Regions from separate parts of the Actinopolymorpha sp. B9G3 genome, predicted to be linked through region 1. Evidence: predicted binding sites of a transcription regulator. Region 1 holds the regulator's gene; the other holds the start of a gene.
The links. The regulator HrcA, encoded in region 1, represses chaperone genes, less so after heat shock. The targets are predictions, from matches to a motif close to TTGGCACTCGNNNNNNNCGAGTGCCAA.

Region 1 (10,308 bases):
GGCCACGTGGACTTCACCTACGAGGTGTCGCGGTCGCTCGCCGCCTGCGAGGGTGCGGTGCTGCTGGTCGACGCCGCGCAGGGGATCGAGGCGCAGACGCTGGCGAACCTCTATCTCGCCCTCGACGCCGACCTGCACATCATCCCGGTGCTCAACAAGATCGACCTGCCGTCGGCGCAGCCGGACAAGTACGCCGCGGAACTCGCCGGCATCATCGGCTGCGACGAGAGCGACGTGCTGCGGGTCTCCGCCAAGACCGGCGAAGGTGTCGAGCACCTCCTCAACGAGATCGTCGCCCAGGTGCCGCAGCCGAAGGGCGACGCCGACGCGCCGCCCCGGGCGCTGATCTTCGACTCGGTCTACGACACCTACCGCGGAGTCGTCACCTACATCCGCGTGATCGACGGCAGCATCGCCAACCGCGAGCGGGTCCTGATGATGTCGACGAGAGCGTCCCACGAAACCCTCGAGGTCGGCGTCATCTCGCCCGAGCCGAAGAAGTCACCGTCGCTCGGCGTCGGAGAGGTCGGCTACATCATGACCGGGGTGAAGGAGGTGCGGCAGTCCCGTGTCGGTGACACGGTGACGGTCACGAGCAACCCCGCGACGAAGGCGCTCGCCGGGTACCGCCACCCCAACCCGATGGTCTATGCCGGCCTCTACCCGGTCGACGGCGACGAGTACACCGACCTGCGCGAGGCACTCGACAAGCTGCAGCTCAACGACGCCGCTCTGCTGTACGAACCGGAGACCTCCGGCGCGCTGGGCTTCGGCTTCCGCTGCGGCTTCCTCGGCCTGCTGCACATGGAGATCGTCCGCGAACGCCTGGAACGCGAGTTCGACCTCGACCTCATCTCGACCGCCCCCAACGTCGTCTACCGCGTGGTCATGGAGGACGGCAGCGAGCACGTCGTGACCAACCCGAGTGAGTTCCCGTCGGGTGTGGGGGTGACGTCGAAGCAGGCTGCGGCGCCGAAGGGCAAGGTGGCAGAGGTGCACGAGCCGGTCGTGCGGGCGACGATCCTCACGCCGGCCGACTTCATCGGCGCGGTGATGGAGCTGTGCCAGTCGCGGCGGGGACAGCTGCAGGGCATGGACTACCTGTCGGCGGACCGGGTGGAGATGCGCTACACCCTGCCGCTGGCGGAGATCGTCTTCGACTTCTTCGATGCCCTGAAGAGCAAGACCCGCGGGTACGCCTCCCTCGACTACGAACCCACCGGTCAGCAGGCCGCCGACCTGGTGAAGGTCGACATCCTGCTCCAGGGCGAGACCGTCGACGCCTTCAGCGCGATCGTCCACAAGGACAAGGCCTATTCCTACGGCGTCACGATGGCCCAGAAGCTCCGTGAGCTGATCCCGCGGCAGCAGTTCGAGGTGCCGATCCAGGCGGCGGTCGGGTCGCGGATCATCGCCCGTGAGACCATCCGGGCCATCCGCAAGGACGTTCTGGCGAAGTGCTACGGCGGTGACATCACCCGCAAGCGCAAGCTGCTCGAACGCCAGAAAGAGGGCAAGAAGCGGATGAAGATGGTCGGCCGGGTGGAGGTTCCTCAGGAGGCGTTCGTCGCCGCCCTGTCGACCACGGACGGTCCCGGGTCGGGTTCGGCCAAGGCAGGGTCGAGTTCCGGCAAGGAATAGGCCTCAGCCTGGCTATTCTGTGCCGAACGTGCCACAGCCCGGTGCCACTCACTACGGTGGAGTGAGCCCGCTCGGGCCGTCGGACGAGCCATCGGTACGACTGCGGAATTGAGGCGGAGGCCTGCGATGACCAGTGACCTGATCTGGGGTACGAATCCAGCCCAGCCTGACCAGTCGAAGGTCGACGACCGCGCGCCCACGGTCGCGCGGATGATCCTCGACCGGATCGCGAGCACGCCCGAGGAGGAGGCCTACCGATACCCGGTCGGTGACCGCTGGGAGTCCGCGACCTGGCAGCAGACCGGTGACCGCGTACGGCGGCTGGCCGCCGGCCTCATCGCGCTGGGCATCCAGCCGGAGGAGCGGGTGGCGATCGCCGCCGCCACGAGCTACGAGTGGATCCTGGCCGACTTCGCGATCATGTGTGCCGGCGCCGCGACGACGACCATCTATCCCACGACCACCTCCAGCGAGGTGGCGTACATCCTCGGCGACTCGCGCAGCCGGGTCGTCTTCGCCGAGGACGACGAGCAGGTCAAGAAGGTTCGCGAGCATCGCTCGGAACTGTCCGAGCTGACGACGATCGTGACGTTCGCCGGAACTGCCGACGAGGGCGACGACGTGATCACCCTCGCCGACCTGGAGGAGCGGGGCAAGGACTTCCTCGCCGAGCACCCGACCGCCATCGACGAGGCCGCGGCCGCGATCGGTCCGGACAGCCTGGCGACCCTGATCTACACGTCCGGAACGACCGGCAAGCCCAAGGGGGTCCGGCTGACCCACGACTGCTGGACCTATGAGGGCGCCGCAGTCGACGCCGTGCAGATCCTGCGCCCTGACGATCTGCAGTACCTCTGGCTTCCCCTTGCCCATTCGTTCGGCAAGGTGCTCTTGACGGCGCAGCTGCAGATCGGGTTCCCGACGGCGGTCGACGGCCGGGTCGACAAGATCATCGAGAACCTCGCCATCGTCCGACCGACCTTCGTGGGCGCCGCACCACGGATCTTCGAGAAGGCCCATGGCCGGATCGTGTCGACGGTGGAGCAGGAGGGCGGTATCAAGGCCAAGCTCTTCGGCTGGGCGTTCGACGTCGGCCGCAAGGTGTCGGCGCTGCGCCAGCAGGGCAAGGAGCCCTCGGGGCTGCTCGCCGTGCAGTACACACTGGCCGACCGGCTGGTGTTCAGCAAGATCCAGCAACGCTTCGGTGGGCGGCTGCGCTTCTTCGTCTCCGGTGCGGCCGCGTTGAGCCGCGACATCGCGGAGTGGTTCCACGCGGCGGGCATCCTCATTGTGGAGGGCTACGGCCTGACCGAGACCAGTGCGGCGACGTGTGTCAACCTGCCGGGCAGGTTCAAGTTCGGCACGGTCGGGCCGGCGTTCCCGGGAACCCAGCTGCGCATCGCCCACGACGGCGAGGTTCTGGTCAAGGGGCCAGGCGTGATGCGGGGTTACCACAACATGCCGGAGCTGTCCGACGAGGTTCTCGACGCCGACGGCTGGTTCCACACCGGGGACATCGGCCAGCTCGAGGAGGGCGGGGTCCTTCGCATCACCGACCGGAAGAAGGACCTGTTCAAGACCTCTGGTGGGAAGTACATCGCGCCCCAGCTCATCGAGGCGGCGTTCAAGGCGCTCTGCCCCTATGCCAGCCAGATCGTCGTCCACGGGGAGAACCGCAACTTCACCTCAGCGCTGGTGACCCTCGATCCCGACGCGATCGTGGGCTGGGCGGCCGAGAACGGGCTCGAAGGGCGGGCGTACGCCGAGATCGTCGGCTCCGACGCCGCACGGGCGATGGTGCAGGGCTACATCGACCAACTCAACGCCAAGCTCAACCGGTGGGAGACCATCAAGCAGTTCGCGATCCTCGACCATGACCTCACCGTCGAGGACGGCGAGATGACGCCGAGCCTGAAGCTTCGCCGCAAGGCCGTCGAGACCCGCTACGCCGAGATCCTCGACTCCTTCTACGCCTGAGGCCCGGCACCTCCTGAGGTCCGCCAGTCCCGCCGTCGCCGTACGCGGGGAATGATCACGCTTCGTGAACATTCCCCACAATGCGCGGCAAATTCGACATGCATCGTGGGGACTTGGCATGCATCGTCCGGGCTGTCGGCCGCACCGATGGCCGTCGAAGGTGACCGGACGACGGACAATGGGTGGGTGCCTTCCACATTGCCCGACGGCGATCCGGCTCCCGCGGACGGAGCTCTTCCGGCGCCCGCCCTCGCGGAGATCACCGCGCGACCGTTCGGGATCTACGTTCACGTGCCGTTCTGCGCGACCCGGTGCGGTTACTGCGACTTCAACACCTACACGGCCGACGAGCTCGGAACGGCGCCCGGTGCCTCCCGCACGTCGTACGCCGACGCGGCGATCAACGAGGTCCGGCTTGCGCGCAAGGTCCTCGGTGATGCCGAGGTTCCCGTCTCGACCGTCTTCGTGGGAGGCGGCACGCCGACCCTCCTCCCGCCGGAGGACCTCGGCCGGGTCCTGCGGAGCGTCGACGCCGAGTTCGGCCTCGCCTCCGACGCCGAGGTGACGACCGAAGCCAACCCCGAGTCGGTCGACGATTCCTCCCTCGAACGCCTGCGTACGCAGGGATTCACCCGGATCTCGTTCGGCATGCAGAGTGCCCGTCCACACGTGCTCGCGACGCTCGACCGGCAGCACACACCCGGCCGCCCAGAAGAGTGCGTCGCCGACGCACGAACCGCGGGATTCGCACACGTCAACCTCGACCTCATCTATGGCACGCCGGGCGAGAGTGACGACGACTGGCAAGCCACCCTTGACGCGGCCGTCGCCGCCGGTGCCGACCACATCTCGGCGTACTCCCTCATCATCGAAGAGGGCACCCGGATGGCCGGCCAGATCCGCCGTGGTGTGCTCGCCGCCACGGACGATGACGTCCTGGCCGACCGCTACCTGCAAGCCGACGAAACCCTCAGCAGGGCAGGCTTGTCGTGGTACGAGGTGTCGAACTGGGCATGGTCTGACGACGCCCGCTGCCGCCACAATCTCCTCTACTGGACCGGCGGCAACTGGTGGGGCGTCGGCCCCGGCGCGCACAGCCACGTCGGCGGGGTCCGCTGGTGGAACGTCAAGCATCCCTTGACATACGCCGAACGCCTCGCCGCCGCCGCGAGCCCCGCGCACGCCCGCGAAACCCTCGACCCGGCCGACCGGAGGGTCGAACGGATCATGCTGGAACTCCGCCTCGCAGCCGGCCTCGCCCTCGACGTCCTCGGACCAGAAGGCGTCGAGGCCGCCCAGCGGGCAGCCGGTGACGACCTGCTGGAGGCCTCAGCTCTGGCGGCCGGTCGCGCCGTGCTCACCAGTCGAGGTCGCCTCCTTGCCGACGCGGTCGTACGCGATCTGCTGGGGTGGAGCACAGAGCCTGCCCGCACCTGACGACCGCGCCCGGCGACGTGCCCGGTTTCTGCGCGGTGATCACGGACCAGCGTCCGCCGGACCGCCCACGGTCACGAAGTCGATGAGCTGCTCCACCGGGCCCAACAGTGCCGGCTCGAGGTCGCGGTAGGTCCGGACACCTCCCAGGATCCGTCGCCAGGCCTGCGCGATGTCCGCCTGCTCGGCATGCGGCCACCCCAGCGCCGCGCAGATTCCGTGCTTCCAGGGTGTCGCCCGCGGAATCCGTGGCCAGGCGTCGAGCCCCAGCCGCTCTGGGCGTACGGCCTGCCAGATGTCCACGAACGGATGTCCGACGACGAGCACGTACGCACCGAACGGCCCGGCCGCCACCTCCGCGGCGATCCGGCTCTCCTTGCTGCCAGGCACCAGATGGTCGACGAGGACGCCGAGCCGCTGGTCGGCATCGGGCGCGAACTCGGTGACCACACTCGCGAGGTCGTCGACTCCTTCGAGGTACTCCACCGCGACGCCTTCGATCCGCAGGTCGTCGCCCCAGACCTTCTCGACCAACTCGGCGTCGTGGCGGCCCTCGACGTAGATCCGGCTCGCCCGGGCGACGCGGGCCCGCGCACCCGAGACCGCGATCGACCCTGACGCCGTGCGCCGTGGTCCACCCGCCGCCGAGCCTCCCGTGGCCGGCGGACGCAGAACGACCGGCCGCCCTTCCAGCAGGAACCCGGGCCCGTACGGATAGCTTCGCCGGGCACCGAACCGGTCCTCCAGCACCACGAGTGTGCGTTCGATGCCGACGACGGCGCCGCAGAAGCCGGTCGTCGCGTCCTCGACCACCATGTCGGGCTCGACAGAGACGTCGACCGAGCGTCCGCGCTTCGGCGCCCGCCAGTCGCTCTCGAGAACGTCAGGTCCGTAACGGTCAGCGGGAGGTGAGGATCCGGCCATGGAGAGCGAGGGTAGCCGCCTCACACGAGCGGCAGTGTCCGCCGTCCGCGAGTGTCGCGCAGTTGTGCGTACCCCCGCCGGATCGCCTCGGCCAAAGCCTCCCGCGACCATGGCCACTCGGCTGCCTCCCATGCCCGCTCGATCGGCACCCGTTCCTCGACCAGGCGGCGGATCGTCCCGGCGACGCCCACGAGGTCGCCGCGCTGCTCCCCGACGTACGCATGGTCCACGACCGTGCCATGCCCGGGCACGACCGCTGTCCGCGTCGTCAACAGTCCCGCCACCACGTCGAGCGTCGCACCCCACTCGAGCGGGTACGAGTCGTCGCCGTACGACGGCGGGCCGGACTCCTCGACGAGATCTCCCACGTAGACCACGTCGGCGTCGGGAACCCGGACCACGACGTCGCCGTCGGTGTGGCCGCGTCCCGGATGCACGAGCTCCACCACCCGGTCGCCGAGATCGGCCATCGCGACCGACGCGAAGGTCCGTCCCGGCGGCACTACCTCCAGTGCGGCCATCTCCGTGGCCCATTCGGCGGACCGCGCCGAGAGCTCCGCACGCACGCCGTCGGCCCGCGCCTCGAGCATCGCGGGCACGGACTCGTGGCCGTAGATCACCGCGTCGGCGAACCGGGCGTTGCCGAAGCAGTGATCGAAGTGCCAGTGGGTGTCGACCACCCAGCGCACCGGCGCGCGGGAGAGGCGACGCAGGTCAGCGCGCAACTCGTCGGCTTCGCCCAGGCTTGCCCGGGTGTCGACCAGCAGGATGCCGACGGCACCCACGACCGCCCCGATCGTGAGGTCGTACGACGGGTAGCGGCGGGCGAAGCAGCCCGGCCCGACCTCGGTCCATCCGTGCGTGTTCGTGTCCACGATCCACAGCCTCGCATCCGCTCAGGACGCACATTCGGGGCCTCTCCCCGTAGACTGGCACTCGGGTTCGGGGAGTGCCAGGCACATGCCGCTGCCCCGCCCTCAGGTCAACCGTGACGCGAGGAGGTGCGGGCTCCATGCTCGACGAACGGAAGCTGGCCGTCCTCCGCGCCATCGTCGAGGACTACGTGCACACCGAGGAGCCGGTCGGTTCCAAGGCGCTTGTCGACCGGCACCACCTGGGCGTTTCCTCCGCGACGGTCCGCAACGACATGGCCGCGCTGGAGGACGAGGGCTACATCGCCCAGCCGCACACGAGCGCTGGCCGGATCCCGACGGACAAGGGCTACCGGCTGTTCGTCGACCGGCTGAGCACGATCAAGCCGATGTCTGGCGCGGAGCGCAGGGCGATCTCGACGTTCCTCGAGGGCGCGGTCGATCTGGACGATGTCGTCAACCGGACCGTACGCCTGCTCTCCCAGCTCACCCGCCAGGTCGCGGTCGTGCAGTACCCCACCTTGTCCCGGTCGACCGTCCGCCATGTCGAGTTGGTGCTGCTGTCCACCACCCGGCTGCTGATCGTCCTCATCACCAGCACGGGCCGGGTCGAGCAGCGTGTCGTCGACGTCGGCAAGGCCCCTGAAGACGCGCTGCTGGGCGATGTCCGGGCCCGCCTCAACGCTGCGGTCATGGGGGCGCGGCTCGCCGAGGTGCAGTCGCTCGTGGTCGACCTGCCTGAGGCGTTCGCGCCCGACGACCAGCCGATCGTCGCCAGCATCGTGTCGGCGTTCCTCGAGACCCTCGTCGAACGCCCGGAGGAACGCATCGCGGTCAGTGGCACCGCCAACCTGATCCCGCTCGGGCACGAGTTCCACTCCTCGATCCGGCCGGTACTCGAGGCGCTGGAGGAGCACGTCGTGCTGTTGCGGCTCCTCGGCGAGTCGACCGCTCCCGCCCGCCTCACGGTCCGGATCGGGCACGAGAACCCCTACGCTGAGCTGGCCGCCGCCTCCGTTGTCGCGACCGGCTATGGTCCTGGGGACGAGACACTCGCCCACCTGGGTGTCGTCGGACCCACCCGGATGGACTATCCGGGCACGATGGGTGCGGTCCGGGCGGTCGCCAGATATGTCAGTCAGATCCTCGCTGAGGAATAGCTTCTCAAAGAGGCAGCGGGGTCTTAAGGAAGATGAGTCCCAAGGGAATGAGTCAGTGCAAGAGGCCACCCACAGCATGAGCCAGGACTATTACGAACTCCTCGGAGTCGGGCGCGACGCGTCCGCGGAGGAGATCAAGAAGGCCTACCGCCGGCTGGCGCGCACCCTGCACCCTGACGTCAACCCGGATCCGGAGACCCACGAGCGTTTCAAGGAGGTCACCCGCGCCTACGAGGTCCTGTCGGACCCGAAGAAGCGTGAGGTCTACGACCTGGGGGGCGATCCGCTCGGTGCGGCTGGACAAGGTGCGGGATTCGGGCAGGGTTTCTCGTTCACCGACATCATGGACGCGTTCTTCGGCGGCACGACCGCCCGCGGGCCGCGACCCCGGACCCGCCGTGGCCAGGACGCGCTCCTGCGCCTCTCGGTCGATCTGGCCGAGGCGGTGTACGGCGCCGTCAAGGAGGTCCAGGTCGACACGGCCGTCGTCTGCGGGAGCTGTTCGGGCAGGGGCGCTGCCCCAGGCACGACACCCACCAGCTGCTCGGTCTGCGAGGGTCGCGGTGAGATCAGCTCCGTCCAACGGTCCTTCCTCGGCCAGGTCATGACGAGCCGGCCGTGCCCCCGCTGCCAGGGGTTCGGCACGATCATCCCCACCCCGTGCCCTGAGTGCGCGGGGGAGGGCCGGGTGCTGTCCCGGCGTACCCTCGCCGTCCGGATCCCCGCCGGCGTCGACGACGGCACCCGGATCCAGCTGGCCGGCCAGGGTGAGGTGGGCCCCGGCGGCGGTCCCGCCGGCGACCTGTATGTCGAGATCCAGGTCGCCCCGCACGAGGTGTGGACCCGGCGCGCCGCCGACCTGCACTGCTCGGTGACGCTGCCCATGACGGCCGCGGCGCTCGGCACGACGATCTCGCTGGAGACGCTCGACAACGACACCGTCGAGGTCGACGTCAAGCCTGGCACGCAGTCCGGGCAGCGCCTGGTCGTCACCGGTCGAGGCGTACCTCATCTGTCCGGTTCGCATCGCGGTGACCTGGTCGTCCACGTCGTCGTGGAGACGCCGACGAAGCTCGACGCGGCACAGCGAGACCTGCTCACCGAGCTCGCCAGGCTACGGGACGAGGAGAAGGCGACCGGCCAGTTCTCGTCCGAACGTCGAGGCGTCTTCTCGCGGATCCGGGACGCCTTCAACGACAGGGGTGTCTGAACCGCCGTGGCACAACGATCAGCCGACTGTGTGTTCTGCGGCATCGTCGCCGGCACGATCCCGTCGGCACAGGTCCGTGAGACCGACCGGACCCTCGCCTTCCGCGACGTGAGCCCCCAGGCACCCGTCCACGTACTGGTCGTTCCCAAGGACCACTACGCCGACGTGGCCGAAGTCGTGGCCGCCGCTCCCCACCTGCTCCGGCTGCTGCTCGAGGAGTGTGTGGCGGTCGCCAGGGACGAGGGGATCGCCGACGACGGCTACCGGATCGCCCTCAACACCGGCGAGCAGGGTGGTCAGGCGGTCGCGCACTGCCACGCCCACGTTCTCGGGGGACGGCAGATGGCTGGTCAGCTGGGCTAGAAGAGCGCCCGTCGGCGGCGGGGCCCCGGGCCGTTGGCGGCGGAAGATCGCGTCGGATCGCCCCGGATCGGGAAAGTACGGAAGAAATACCCGTCCGCATCCGGTCCCGCGCGGGCTACCATGACTGTCGATTCACCGGCCAGGAGCCGGGTGTCAGCACGTTGGGACTACGGAGGAGAGGGCCGACCAAGGCCGCCCATGGGCAAGATCACCCCGTCACAGACCAAGATCGTCGTACCGTCGAGCATCTCCATGGTGAGCCTGCTCGGGCCGCGTGATGAGTTCCTCCGGGTCGCTGAGAAGGAGTTCGACGCCGAGATCCACGTCCGCGGCAACGAGATCACCGTGGTCGCGGAGCCTGACGAGCGGATCCTCGTCGAGCAGCTGTTCGACGAGCTGGTGGCCGTCGTCCGCTCCGGCCACGGCCTCACCTCCGACGCGGTCGAACGCAGCATCGCGATGCTCCGGGCCCGCGAGTCCGAACGTCCGGCCGACGTCCTGACGCTCAACATTCTGTCCAACCGCGGCAAGACGATCCGGCCGAAGACGCTCGGCCAGAAGCACTACGTCGACGCGATCGACGAGCACACCGTGGTGTTCTCGGTCGGTCCGGCCGGAACCGGCAAGACCTACCTCGCGATGGCGAAGGCGGTCCAGGCGCTGCAGGCCAAGCAGGTCAACCGGATCATCCTCACCCGCCCGGCGGTCGAGGCGGGGGAGCGGCTCG
Region 2 (10,308 bases), on a different contig from region 1:
TGGAACCGCTTCTCCGGCACGTCGCCGGTCGGAAGCTTTCCGTCCAACGGTTATGGCCTCCACGACATGACCGGCAACGTGTGGGAGTGGACGGCCGATCCCTTCATCGCACGAAGCGCGACCTTTCGGGCGAAGGCGAGTTGCCTGCCGAACGGCGTACTCCGTCCGGCGGTGCCGCGCCCGCGCGAGCCCGAGGACGCATGGCGCGGACATGAGCCGGAGGGTCCGCCGGATCACGGCGGCGGCGACCACCTTGATGCCCGGGCCGACGCCCACGTCGGCGCCGGCAACACCGTCCGGGTCCTCAAGGGAGGGTCGTTCCTGTGCGCCGACACGTACTGTCTGCGGTACCGACCCGCCGCCCGCCAGGGCGCGCCGAGTACGTTGACGGCCTGCCACCTGGGGTTCCGCTGCGTGCTCAGCGGGTAGGGCGGCGGGCCAGCCGGCGCACCGCGGCGAGCAGGCCGCGGTTGCGCCGGCGCGGACCGGGCTCGGTGCCGGCGGCGATCGGCAGTCCGGCCGCGGCCCACGCCTTTGTGCCGCCACGCAACGACAGGGCGGTACGCCCCAACCGGACCAGGCGGTCCGCGCCGTGGCGCGACCGGTTGCCCATCGAACACACCGTCAGCACCTGACCGGGCGGCAGTGCGTCGAGCTCGAACGCGAGCCGGTCGAGGGGGACGTTCAGCGCCCCGGCGATGTGGCCCGCGGCGTACTCCCGCTCCGTGCGTACGTCCACGACCGGGTCGCCGGCCGCCCACAGCTCCTGCGCGACCTGGACGTCGACCTCCTCCGCACCTGGCGGCTCTGTCATGACCCGCCTGGTGCGTCGCGGATCTCGAAGACCGGATGGCGATCGGCCTCAGCCTCGAAGTCGGCCAGTGCGGAACCCGGTCGTACGTCGAAATAGGGCCGGACGATCGGCACCGTCCTGAGGTACTCGCGCAGGACCGGCGCGGCAGCGGCCGGACCCAGCTCACGCAGGTGCACGGGCTCGACCCGCCCGCCGCGTTGCAGCATCACCTGGCCGGCGGCGCGGACGTTGCGTACCCACTGGACCGGGCCGTACGGCGCGACCACGTACCGGCCGGACACGTTCTCGACCAGGGTCACCGGCGTGGTGCGGGGTTGGCCCGTGCGGCGGCCGGCGACCGTGAGCAGGTATGTGTGCCGGTCGATCCAGCCACGCCGGGTCAGCCACGTGACGGCGCGGTTGCCGGTCCGCCGGAGTCTCGTCTGCTGAAATCGCTTGGCCACAAGGGCATTATGAACCGGCCTCACCCGCCATCGAGGGGTTGGCGCCAGCTTGGCCCGATATCGCGTGGAATGTCCAACCACCCCCGTCGGGCGCCGGTTGGCCGCCCATCGTTCGTTTGGCACCATGGCCCGGTGCCGGAAGCCGCGCGTCGGAAGTCGTTGGCCGCACGGGTGCTCGTGCCCGTGCTGGCGATAGCGGTGACGGCTGGCTGCGGCGCGCTGGGCTTGGGTGGAGACGCGGGCGGCCCCGGTGTTCACACACCGTCCGCCGACCGGACGTCGAAGCCCTCCCGCGGCTCGGCCAGCGGCCGCTCACCCGCACCGCCTCCGCCGAGCCTCCGCGTCCCCACACCGGGACCCACGCCGACACCAGGCAGAAAGGCGGCCGCACCCGCCGCGCTGCCGTGGGGCCCGACGAAGGCGGAGTGGGCACGGGCCAGGCGGATCGTCGGCCACATGAGTCTGGGCGAGAAGGCCGGCCAGGTCATCGTGGCCGGCTTCGACGGTACGTCGGCGCCGCTCAGCCTGCTGCGCCGCCACCATGTGGGCGGCGTCATCGTGATGGGCAACAACGTCGCCTCGACCGATCAGGTCCGCGACGTCAACCGCGCTCTGCAGGACGAGGCGCGCCGTCTGGGCAGGAGCTGGCCGGTCGTCATCGGCGTGGACCAGGAGGGCGGCCGAGTCGCCCGTGTCAAGGGAGGGTTGACGGAGTTTCCGGCGTACATGACGCTCGGCGCCGCCCGTGACGCCGGCCTTGCGCGGACGGTCGCGCGGGCGAGTGGGAAGGAACTCCGCGACCTCGGATTCACGATGGTGTTCGCACCTGATGCCGACGTGACGACCGGGCCGGACGATCCCACGATCGGCAGCCGCTCCGCTGGTAGCGATCCCAGCGTGGTCGCCTCGACTGTCAAGGGCTCCTTGCGCGGCTACGCCGAGGCCGGCATCGTCGCCGTCCCCAAGCACTTCCCCGGCCACGGCAGCGTTCCGGCCGACAGTCACGTGAGCCTGCCCGTGCAGGAGGCATCGCTGGCGGAGCTCCGCCGGCGCGACCTCGTACCTTTCAAGGCCGCCGTCGGTGCCGGGGCGCAGGCGGTGATGGTCGCGCACATCGACGTTCGCGCCGTCGATGCCGGTGCGCCATCGTCGGTGTCGGGCCCGGTGATCGGCGGGATGCTCCGCGAGCGGCTAGGCTTCTCCGGCGTCGTCGTCACCGATGCGCTCGAGATGGCCGGCGTAGCGGAGAAGTACGGCAGTGCCGACGCGGGCGTGCGTGCCCTGCTCGCGGGCGCCGACATCCTGCTGCTGCCGGCCGATGCCGGCGCGAGCCATACGGCCGTCGTGCGTGCCGTCCGTTCCGGTCGGCTGCCGCAGGCCCGCCTCGACGCGGCGGCCGCGCGGTCGATCGCGCTGATGCTGCACCAGCGCGCGAGCGTGGGTGCCGATCCGTTGTCAGCGGCCGCCTTGGGTGGGTCGTCCCGGGCGTCCTACACCGCGTCGTTGCGGGGGCTCACCGTCGCGTCAGGTCCCTGTCGTGGCCGGCTCGTCGGTTCGCGGGTGCAGGTGATCGGAGGAGACCGGGAAGACCGGGAGCGGTTCGCCGCCGCCGCGCGCGACGCGGACCTCGACGTGACCCGGAGCGCGGCCGAAGGCGCCGGTGGTGCCGGCGACGTCGTACGCCTGCTCGACACGGGATGGGAGCAGGGCTCGGGCGATGTCGTGGTCGCGCTCGACACGCCGTACGGCCTCGGCGGCAGTCGGGCGGAGAAGGCGCGGATCGCGTTGTACGGAAGGACACCGGCCGCCTTCCAGGCACTGGTTGACGTCCTCACCGGCCGGGCACGCGGCACCGGCCGGCTCCCCGTCGATGTCGACGGCCTGCCGCCGCGCGCCGGCTGTCCCCGCTGACGACGCTCAGGAGCGCAGGGCGGCGACGACGTCGATCTCGACCAGGATGTTCATGAGCGTGGAACCGACCGTGGTCCGGACCGGGTACGGCTTCTCGAGGAACGACTCGTACACCCGGTTGAACTCCGCGAAGTCGTCGAGGCTCGCGAGGTGCACGGTGGCCTTGACGACGTCGGCGAAGGTGAGACCGCGCTCGGCCAGCACCGCGGCGACGTTGCGCATCACCTGGGCGGTCTGCTCGGCCACGCCGCCCTCGACCAGCGTGCCGGTCGCCGGATCCTGGGGGCCGAACCCCGCGGTGTAGAGAAAACCGTTCGCGACAATGCCTTGGGAGTAGGCACCCGCGGGGTTCGGTGCCTTGCCCGTACGAACTTCTTCCCGTGCCATGTGCGAGCCCTTCCGTCGTCGTCTCGACTGCCGGCCAACCTTCGAGGGTGAGGCTGGTCGAAACCCTAACGAAGTCTCTGCGTACGCCCACCGGTGAGGGGACGCCGGGGGAGCGGGCTGGAGTAGACGACGCTCGTCGTCACCGCACCGAGTCCCGCGATGCGTCCGGTGATCTCTTCGAGGTGACGCATCGAACGCGCCAGCACCTTGAGGACGAAACAGTCCTCGCCCGTGACGTGATGCGCCTCGGCGATCTCGGGCGTCGCCGCCAGCAGGTCGTGAAAGGGCTTGTAGTTGCCGGTGGGATAACGGAGCCTGACCAGCGCCATGATCGCGTATCCCAGGCGTTCGGCGTCGATCACCGCGGAGTAGCCGGCGATGACTCCGCGCTCTTCCAGGCGGCGGACGCGTTCGGTGACGGCGCTCGGTGACATCGCGACGGTCCGGGCGAGGTCGGCGAAACTGGCCCTGCCGTCGCGCTGGAGAGCGTCGATGATCCGCCAGTCGGTGTCGTCGAGGGGAGCGCCGGTGGATTCCACGGTCATGTGGGATGGATACCAGGCGATGCCTGGCAAATCCAGGTCCGCGCCGTGGATCGCTTCTTCAGCTCGGTCCGACGTGTCCGTAACGTTGCCAGACATGACGATCACGACGCCGAACCCGGTCCTCTCGGTGCCGCTGCGTACGCCTGACGACGCGGTGGCGTACTTCTCGGCCAGCCTTGCGTTCCACGCTGACGTGTCCGATGTGCAAGCCGCGCTTGACAGTGGGGCGCCGGGGTTCGTCCTCGTCGACTCGCGGGGGCCCGGGGCCTGGACGCAGGCCCACGTCCCGGGCGCTGTGCACCTGCCGACCGCGGAGATCCCGACACGCGCGGGTGCCCTGCTCGATCCAGGCGTACCCGTCGTCACCTACTGCTGGGGACCGGGCTGCAACGGCGCCACCAGGGCGGCGCTCGCCCTTGCCCAGCAGGGATATCGGGTGAAGGAGATGCTCGGCGGGATCGAGTACTGGATCCGGGAAGGATTCGCTGTCGAGACACCTGAGGGCGTCACCGCACGGCAGGCCGATCCGCTGACAGCGCCGGTGCGCAGCCGGTCCTGCGACTGCTGACGTGGACGAACGGCGACGTCAGCTCAGGTGGTCACGGCCGGCGGGCGCGTCCCAGTCCAGCACCGGCCCGGCGGGAACGATGCGGTACGGATTGAGCTTGCCGAATCCGGTGTAGTAGCCGCGTTTGATCGCCACGAAGTCGGTCGTCTCCTTGAACGCCGGACGCTGGTACAGGTCCCGTGCGTACGCCCACAGGTGCGGGTAGTCGACCAGTCGGCGCAGGTTGACCTTGAACAGCCCGTAGTAGACGGTGTCGAACCGTGCGAGTGTCACCCAGAGCCGCACGTCGGACTCGGTGATCCGGTTGCCGAACAGGAAACGGTTGCCGGCAAGGCGGCGTTCGAGCGTGTCGAGGGTCTGGAAGAGGCGGTGCACCAGGTTGTCGTAGGTGCCCTGGTCGGGTTCGTTGCCGATCACATAGACGGCATTGTTGATGTCGTTGTAGAGCGTTTCGTTGAGCGTGTCGATGTCGGCACGCAGCCGCGGCGGATAGAGGTCCGTCCCGTCCTCGGCCAGACCCTCGAACTGGGTGGCCAGATCGATCGTCAGGTCCGGGAAGAAGTTGCTCACGATCTTGTGCGTCTGCTTGTCCCACAGCGTCGGGACCGAGACATGCCCGGGGTAGTCGGGGTGGGTCGCGTCGTAGGCCTGGCGGAGCAAGGTGAAGCCGTTCACCGGATCCGGGCCGGTGTCCTCGCGAAACGCCCAGCCGCGGCCGTCCCGCTCCCCGTGGACGTAGGACGCCGAAACGAGGCCGGAGAGGCCGGCGAGCTTGCGCACGATGGCCGCACGCTGTGCCCATGGACAGCTCCAGGCGAGGTACAGGTGGTAGCGGCCCGGCTCGGCCGGATACTCGGTGGACCCGTCGGAACTCAGCCGGCCGCGGAACGGATAGAGGTCGAGTGGCCGCTCGAAGCCGTCCTCGCCGAATTTGGCGTCCTTGACCGAATACGTGCCATATGCATCGTAATCGACCGGACTCGCGTACGCGGCGTCCTGCGATTCCTGCGTGGAGCTCATAGCGACGAAAACGCCACCGGCCGCCTCGTTAGTCCCTCCCGGACCTCGGTCGTGTGACGGGTCCACGCGGCGGCGCCGCTTTTGCCGGACGTGCCCTTGATGCCGAGGCGTGTTGGCTGAAGGTGCCCCTCACGCGGGGGTCGGGTCGACGAGCAGGGCGAGTGTGCCCTGCTCGCTGCGGGTGACGACGACCGTGGCCGCACCGGGTCCGCGGACTCCCAGCCGTTTGCGCAGCGTCTGCGGGTCGACGTCGACTCCCCGCTTCTTCACTGTGAGGTTCCCGACCTCACGGTCCCGGAGCTCACGCTTCAACACCTTCAGGTCGTACGGAAGGACGGCGACGACCCGGTAGGCGGACGCGAAGGGCGTCGACACCAGCTGGTCAGACGTGAGATAGGCGATCTTCGGATGCAGCAGGGATCCGTCGACCAGGGGAGCGACGCCAGTGACGAGCCCGGCGCGGATGACCGCGCCGTCGGGTTCATAGAGGTACGCCAGCGGAGGCGAGACTGGCGCGCCTCCGGGGTCATCGGCATCGGTCATCGTCACCCGGTCGGCCCACCCGCCTGTCTGCCCCGCCCACTCGCCGGCCTCACCCGCAGGCACTCCGCCCGCCGGGAGGACGGTCGCACGGCGGCGGTCGCCGACCCCGGTCCGCAGCCGCCCTGCCCACAGGGCGGCCTCCTTCACCTCACCGCCGACGCTGATCCACTCCGCTTCGACGCCGGCCGGGATCAGCCGGTGCGGGATGATCGGCGCGGTCTTCACGCAGGCGTCGCCCCGCAGCAGCTCCTCGACGAACGACCACGGCGGCGAATAGTCCGCAGAGTCGAAGATCCGCCCGCGAAGAGAGCGCCGGGCCGGGTCCGCCACTGCTGCGGAGTACGCCGCACGGTCCACCTCCCGCGCATCCGCCTGCTCGACCGACGCGTGCCCGGCCAGGTCCAGCTCGGCGAGGTTGGCGCGGGCGATGGCCACTGTCAGCGGGTCCGTGTCGACGCCGGTGACCTGGACGCCGGCCCGGGCGAGGGCGATCAGGTCCCCGCCGATGCCGCAGCAGAGGTCGACGATCCGGGCACCACGTTCCGGGGACGACTCGGGGCTTGGCGGCCCTGTCGTTTCCGGAGCGATCGTCTCCGGAGGGTCCAGGCGGCAGTCGGCATCGACAATGCGCCCGGCCCGGTATGCGGCCACCGCGCCGGTCGTCGCCTGCTCCAGGCCGTCCCGGGTGAAGAACATCCTGCCCGCGTCCTCGCCCCACTTGACCTGGGCACGCCGCCGAAGCGCGGCCTGCGTCATCGCCGCCGCCACCAGGTCGGGGGGATGGCGGCGCCGCAGCCGGGTCCCGAGCGCGACCGCTGTGTGTTCCTCGTACGCCGTGCACGCTTCCGCGAGGAGATCACGGCCGGCTGGCGTGAGCAGATCCCGGAACGTCTGGAGATCCACGAGGACACTCCTTCCGCGATCCGGGACGCGACACGCCACGCCATCTGGCACTCGGGTTGACCGAGTGCTAAGAGACCGCCTAGATTCTGAGTTGGCACTCTCGACCTTAGGGTGCCAACCAACAAGCCCGCGACGAGGCGGCCGGCACCCGCGACGACGGCTCGCCACACGTCGCGCCATAGGTGAAAGCACAGCCACCCGTGACATCCCGTGAAGGGGGAGGTCAACAAGTGTCGGTCTCCATCAAGCCACTCGAGGACCGGATCGTCGTCAAGGCGCTGGACGCCGAAGAGACGACGGCGTCGGGACTCGTGATCCCCGACACCGCGAAGGAGAAGCCCCAGGAGGGTGAAGTCCTCGCGGTCGGGCCTGGTCGCATCGACGACAACGGCAAGCGCATCCCGCTCGACGTCAGCGTCGGCGACAAGGTGATCTTCAGCAAGTACGGCGGCACCGAGGTCAAGTACAGCGGCGAGGATCTGCTGATCCTCTCGGCTCGTGACGTCCTCGCTGTCGTCACCAAGTGACACCAGGTCGCGGACTCACGCGCGTGGGGTCGTCGCAACACAACCTGTCGACCCCGAAGTCAAGACCAGCAACCAACCGATGACCTGACGACTGACACCGCCCCGGCGGCCTCCACATACCGGGGCGCCGGGGCGGTGTCGTGGAAGGACACACATACCCATGCCGAAGATCCTGGAGTTCGACGAGAACGCGCGGCGCGCCCTGGAGCGCGGCGTCGACGCTCTCGCGAACACCGTGAAGGTGACGCTTGGGCCACGCGGCCGCAACGTCGTCATCGACAAGAAGTGGGGCGCACCGACCATCACCAACGATGGCGTCACGGTCGCCCGTGAGGTGGAGCTCGAGGACCCGTTCGAGAACCTCGGCGCCCAGCTCGTCAAGGAAGTTGCGACGAAGACCAACGACATCGCCGGTGACGGCACCACGACGGCGACGGTGCTGGCGCAGGCGATGGTCCACGTCGGCCTCCGGGCCGTCGCCGCCGGCGCCAACCCGATGTCGCTCAAGAAGGGCATCGATGCTGCCGTCGAGGCGATCAACACCGAGCTCCTCGAGCAGGCCAAGTCCGTCGACACCAAGGACGAGATGGCCCACGTGGCCGCGATCTCGGCCCAGGACAAGACGATCGGGCAGCTCATCGCCGAAGCGTTCGACAAGGTGGGCAAGGACGGTGTGATCACCGTCGAGGAGTCCAACACTCTGGGCACCGAGCTCGAGCTCACCGAGGGCATGCAGTTCGACAAGGGGTTCATCTCCCCGAACTTCGTGACCGACGCCGAGCGCCAGGAAGCTGTCATCGAGGATCCGTACATCCTGATCAACCAGGGCAAGATCTCCTCGATGGCCGACCTCCTGCCGCTGCTGGAGAAGGTCGTCCAGGCGAGCAAGCCGCTGGTGATCATCTCCGAGGACGTCGAGGGCGAGGCGCTCGCGACGCTCGTCGTCAACAAGATCCGCGGCATCTTCAACTCGGTCGCCGTCAAGGCGCCCGGATTCGGCGACCGCCGCAAGGCGATGCTCGAGGACATCGCGACGCTCACCGGCGGCCAGCTGGTGGCGCCCGAGCTCGGCCTCAAGCTCGACCAGGTGGGGCTCGAGGTCCTGGGTACCGCCCGCCGGGTCGTCGTCACCAAGGACGACACGACGATCGTCGACGGCGGCGGTTCCGCCGACGACGTGGCGGCCCGGGTCGCGCGGATCAAGGCCGAGATCGACCAGACCGACTCCGACTGGGACCGCGAGAAGCTCCAGGAGCGGCTCGCCAAGCTCGCCGGTGGTGTCTGTGTGATCAAGGTCGGCGCCGCCACCGAGGTGGAGCTGAAGGAGAAGAAGCACCGGATCGAGGACGCGGTCTCCGCTACCCGTGCCGCGATCGAGGAGGGCATCGTCACCGGCGGTGGCGCCGCCCTCGTCCACGCGGCCGTCGCTCTCGACAAGGTGTCGGCCAACGGTGACGAGAAGATCGGTGTCGATCTCGTCCGCGCTGCGGTGCTGGAGCCGCTGCGGTGGATCGCCGAGAACGCTGGTGCCCAGGGCTACGTCGTCGTGGAGAAGGTGCGCGAGGCGGGCAAGGGCAAGGGCTACAACGCCGCGACCGGCGAATACGGCGACCTGACCGCACAGGGCGTCATCGACCCGGTGAAGGTGACCCGCTCGGCGCTCGCGAACGCGGCGTCGATCGCGGCCATGCTCCTCACCACGGAGACGCTCGTCGTCGACAAGCCCGAGGAGCCTGAGCCGGCACCCGCGGGTGCGGGCCACGGCCACGGCCACTGATCGGCGAGAAGTACAGAAGGGGCCTCTCCTGCGCGGAGGGGCCCCTTCTCCGTTGACTGGTTGAGGTTCAGCGTCAGCGCGCCGGACGAGACTTGAGGGCGCGAACCTTCACGGTGGCGGTCGTCTCCCGGACGGGACCACCGAGAATGTCGTCGGCCTTGTCCTTGTGGAACGCAATATCGGCGTGGTACTTGATCCGGGCGATCTGCCCGGCCGCGATCTCGACCCTGCGCTCGGCGAAGCCAGGCGTTCCGAATCGCACGGTGTGCGGCCCGGCGGGCAGCGGGTACGCCCAGACCGACCAGCTGGCCCGGCGTTCGTTGCCGTCGATGGTGATCGTCGGCGGGTCGACCCAGGTGCCCCAGTTGGGACTCTCCGCGATGAGTGTGCCGTTCTCCTCCACGGCGATCAGGCTGTCGAAGTCGAACGTGACCTCGACCGCGCCCCACCCCTGCGGCAGGTCAGGGTAGGACGACCCGCGCTTCTGGTCGACGAGTACCGCGGGCGGCGTCGGTTCGGTCGGCGGCAGCGTCATCGCGTCCCCTTCCGCTTCTGTGACCGCTTGGGTCGTTGGCTGCCCTTCCAGCCCGAATAGCCGACCCACATCCCGTAGAGACCCAGGAGTGCGCCGAGTGCGCCCACCGCCGGTACGCCTCCGTACCACGTGATGCCGACGAAGAAGACGATCCAGACCACCGAGACGACCCCGATCGCCAAGGACATCCATGCCTGGAAGGCGTGCCCAGGGGTCCTCGCTGGCGACCGTTTGCCATCCTGTTGGCGACCACGGGTCGGTTTCAGGACGGGGGAGTACTCGAACTCGGTGACCTGGCCCTCAGCGATCGTCAGCTGTGTGGTTTGGCGCGGCCG

Region 2: groES (co-chaperone GroES) is a predicted target of HrcA. The motif match lies at 7,179-7,205, and genes of this name have one in related genera.

Annotation. Positions count from the first base shown of each region.
Region 1 is NZ_JBEEAB010000004.1:270,004-280,311, forward strand. Features, by position in the region: gene lepA (translation elongation factor 4) at 1-1,641, shown strand, start outside; gene ABNF93_RS10000 (AMP-dependent synthetase/ligase) at 1,768-3,618, shown strand; gene hemW (radical SAM family heme chaperone HemW) at 3,805-5,055, shown strand; gene ABNF93_RS10010 (DUF3097 domain-containing protein) at 5,095-5,976, opposite strand; gene ABNF93_RS10015 (MBL fold metallo-hydrolase) at 5,997-6,851, opposite strand; gene hrcA (heat-inducible transcriptional repressor HrcA) at 6,989-8,008, shown strand; gene dnaJ (molecular chaperone DnaJ) at 8,085-9,218, shown strand; gene ABNF93_RS10030 (HIT domain-containing protein) at 9,225-9,581, shown strand; gene ABNF93_RS10035 (PhoH family protein) at 9,780-10,308, shown strand, end outside.
Region 2 is NZ_JBEEAB010000003.1:119,007-129,314, forward strand. Features, by position in the region: gene ABNF93_RS06785 (formylglycine-generating enzyme family protein) at 1-429, shown strand, start outside; gene ABNF93_RS06790 (rhodanese-like domain-containing protein) at 419-814, opposite strand; gene ABNF93_RS06795 (nitroreductase family deazaflavin-dependent oxidoreductase) at 811-1,257, opposite strand; gene ABNF93_RS06800 (glycoside hydrolase family 3 protein) at 1,390-3,168, shown strand; gene ABNF93_RS06805 (Rid family detoxifying hydrolase) at 3,175-3,555, opposite strand; gene ABNF93_RS06810 (Lrp/AsnC family transcriptional regulator) at 3,621-4,100, opposite strand; gene ABNF93_RS06815 (rhodanese-like domain-containing protein) at 4,195-4,668, shown strand; gene ABNF93_RS06820 (glutathione S-transferase family protein) at 4,687-5,688, opposite strand; gene ABNF93_RS06825 (class I SAM-dependent methyltransferase) at 5,818-7,134, opposite strand; gene groES (co-chaperone GroES) at 7,365-7,661, shown strand; gene groL (chaperonin GroEL) at 7,822-9,438, shown strand; gene ABNF93_RS06840 (hypothetical protein) at 9,512-9,973, opposite strand; gene ABNF93_RS06845 (hypothetical protein) at 9,970-10,308, opposite strand, start outside.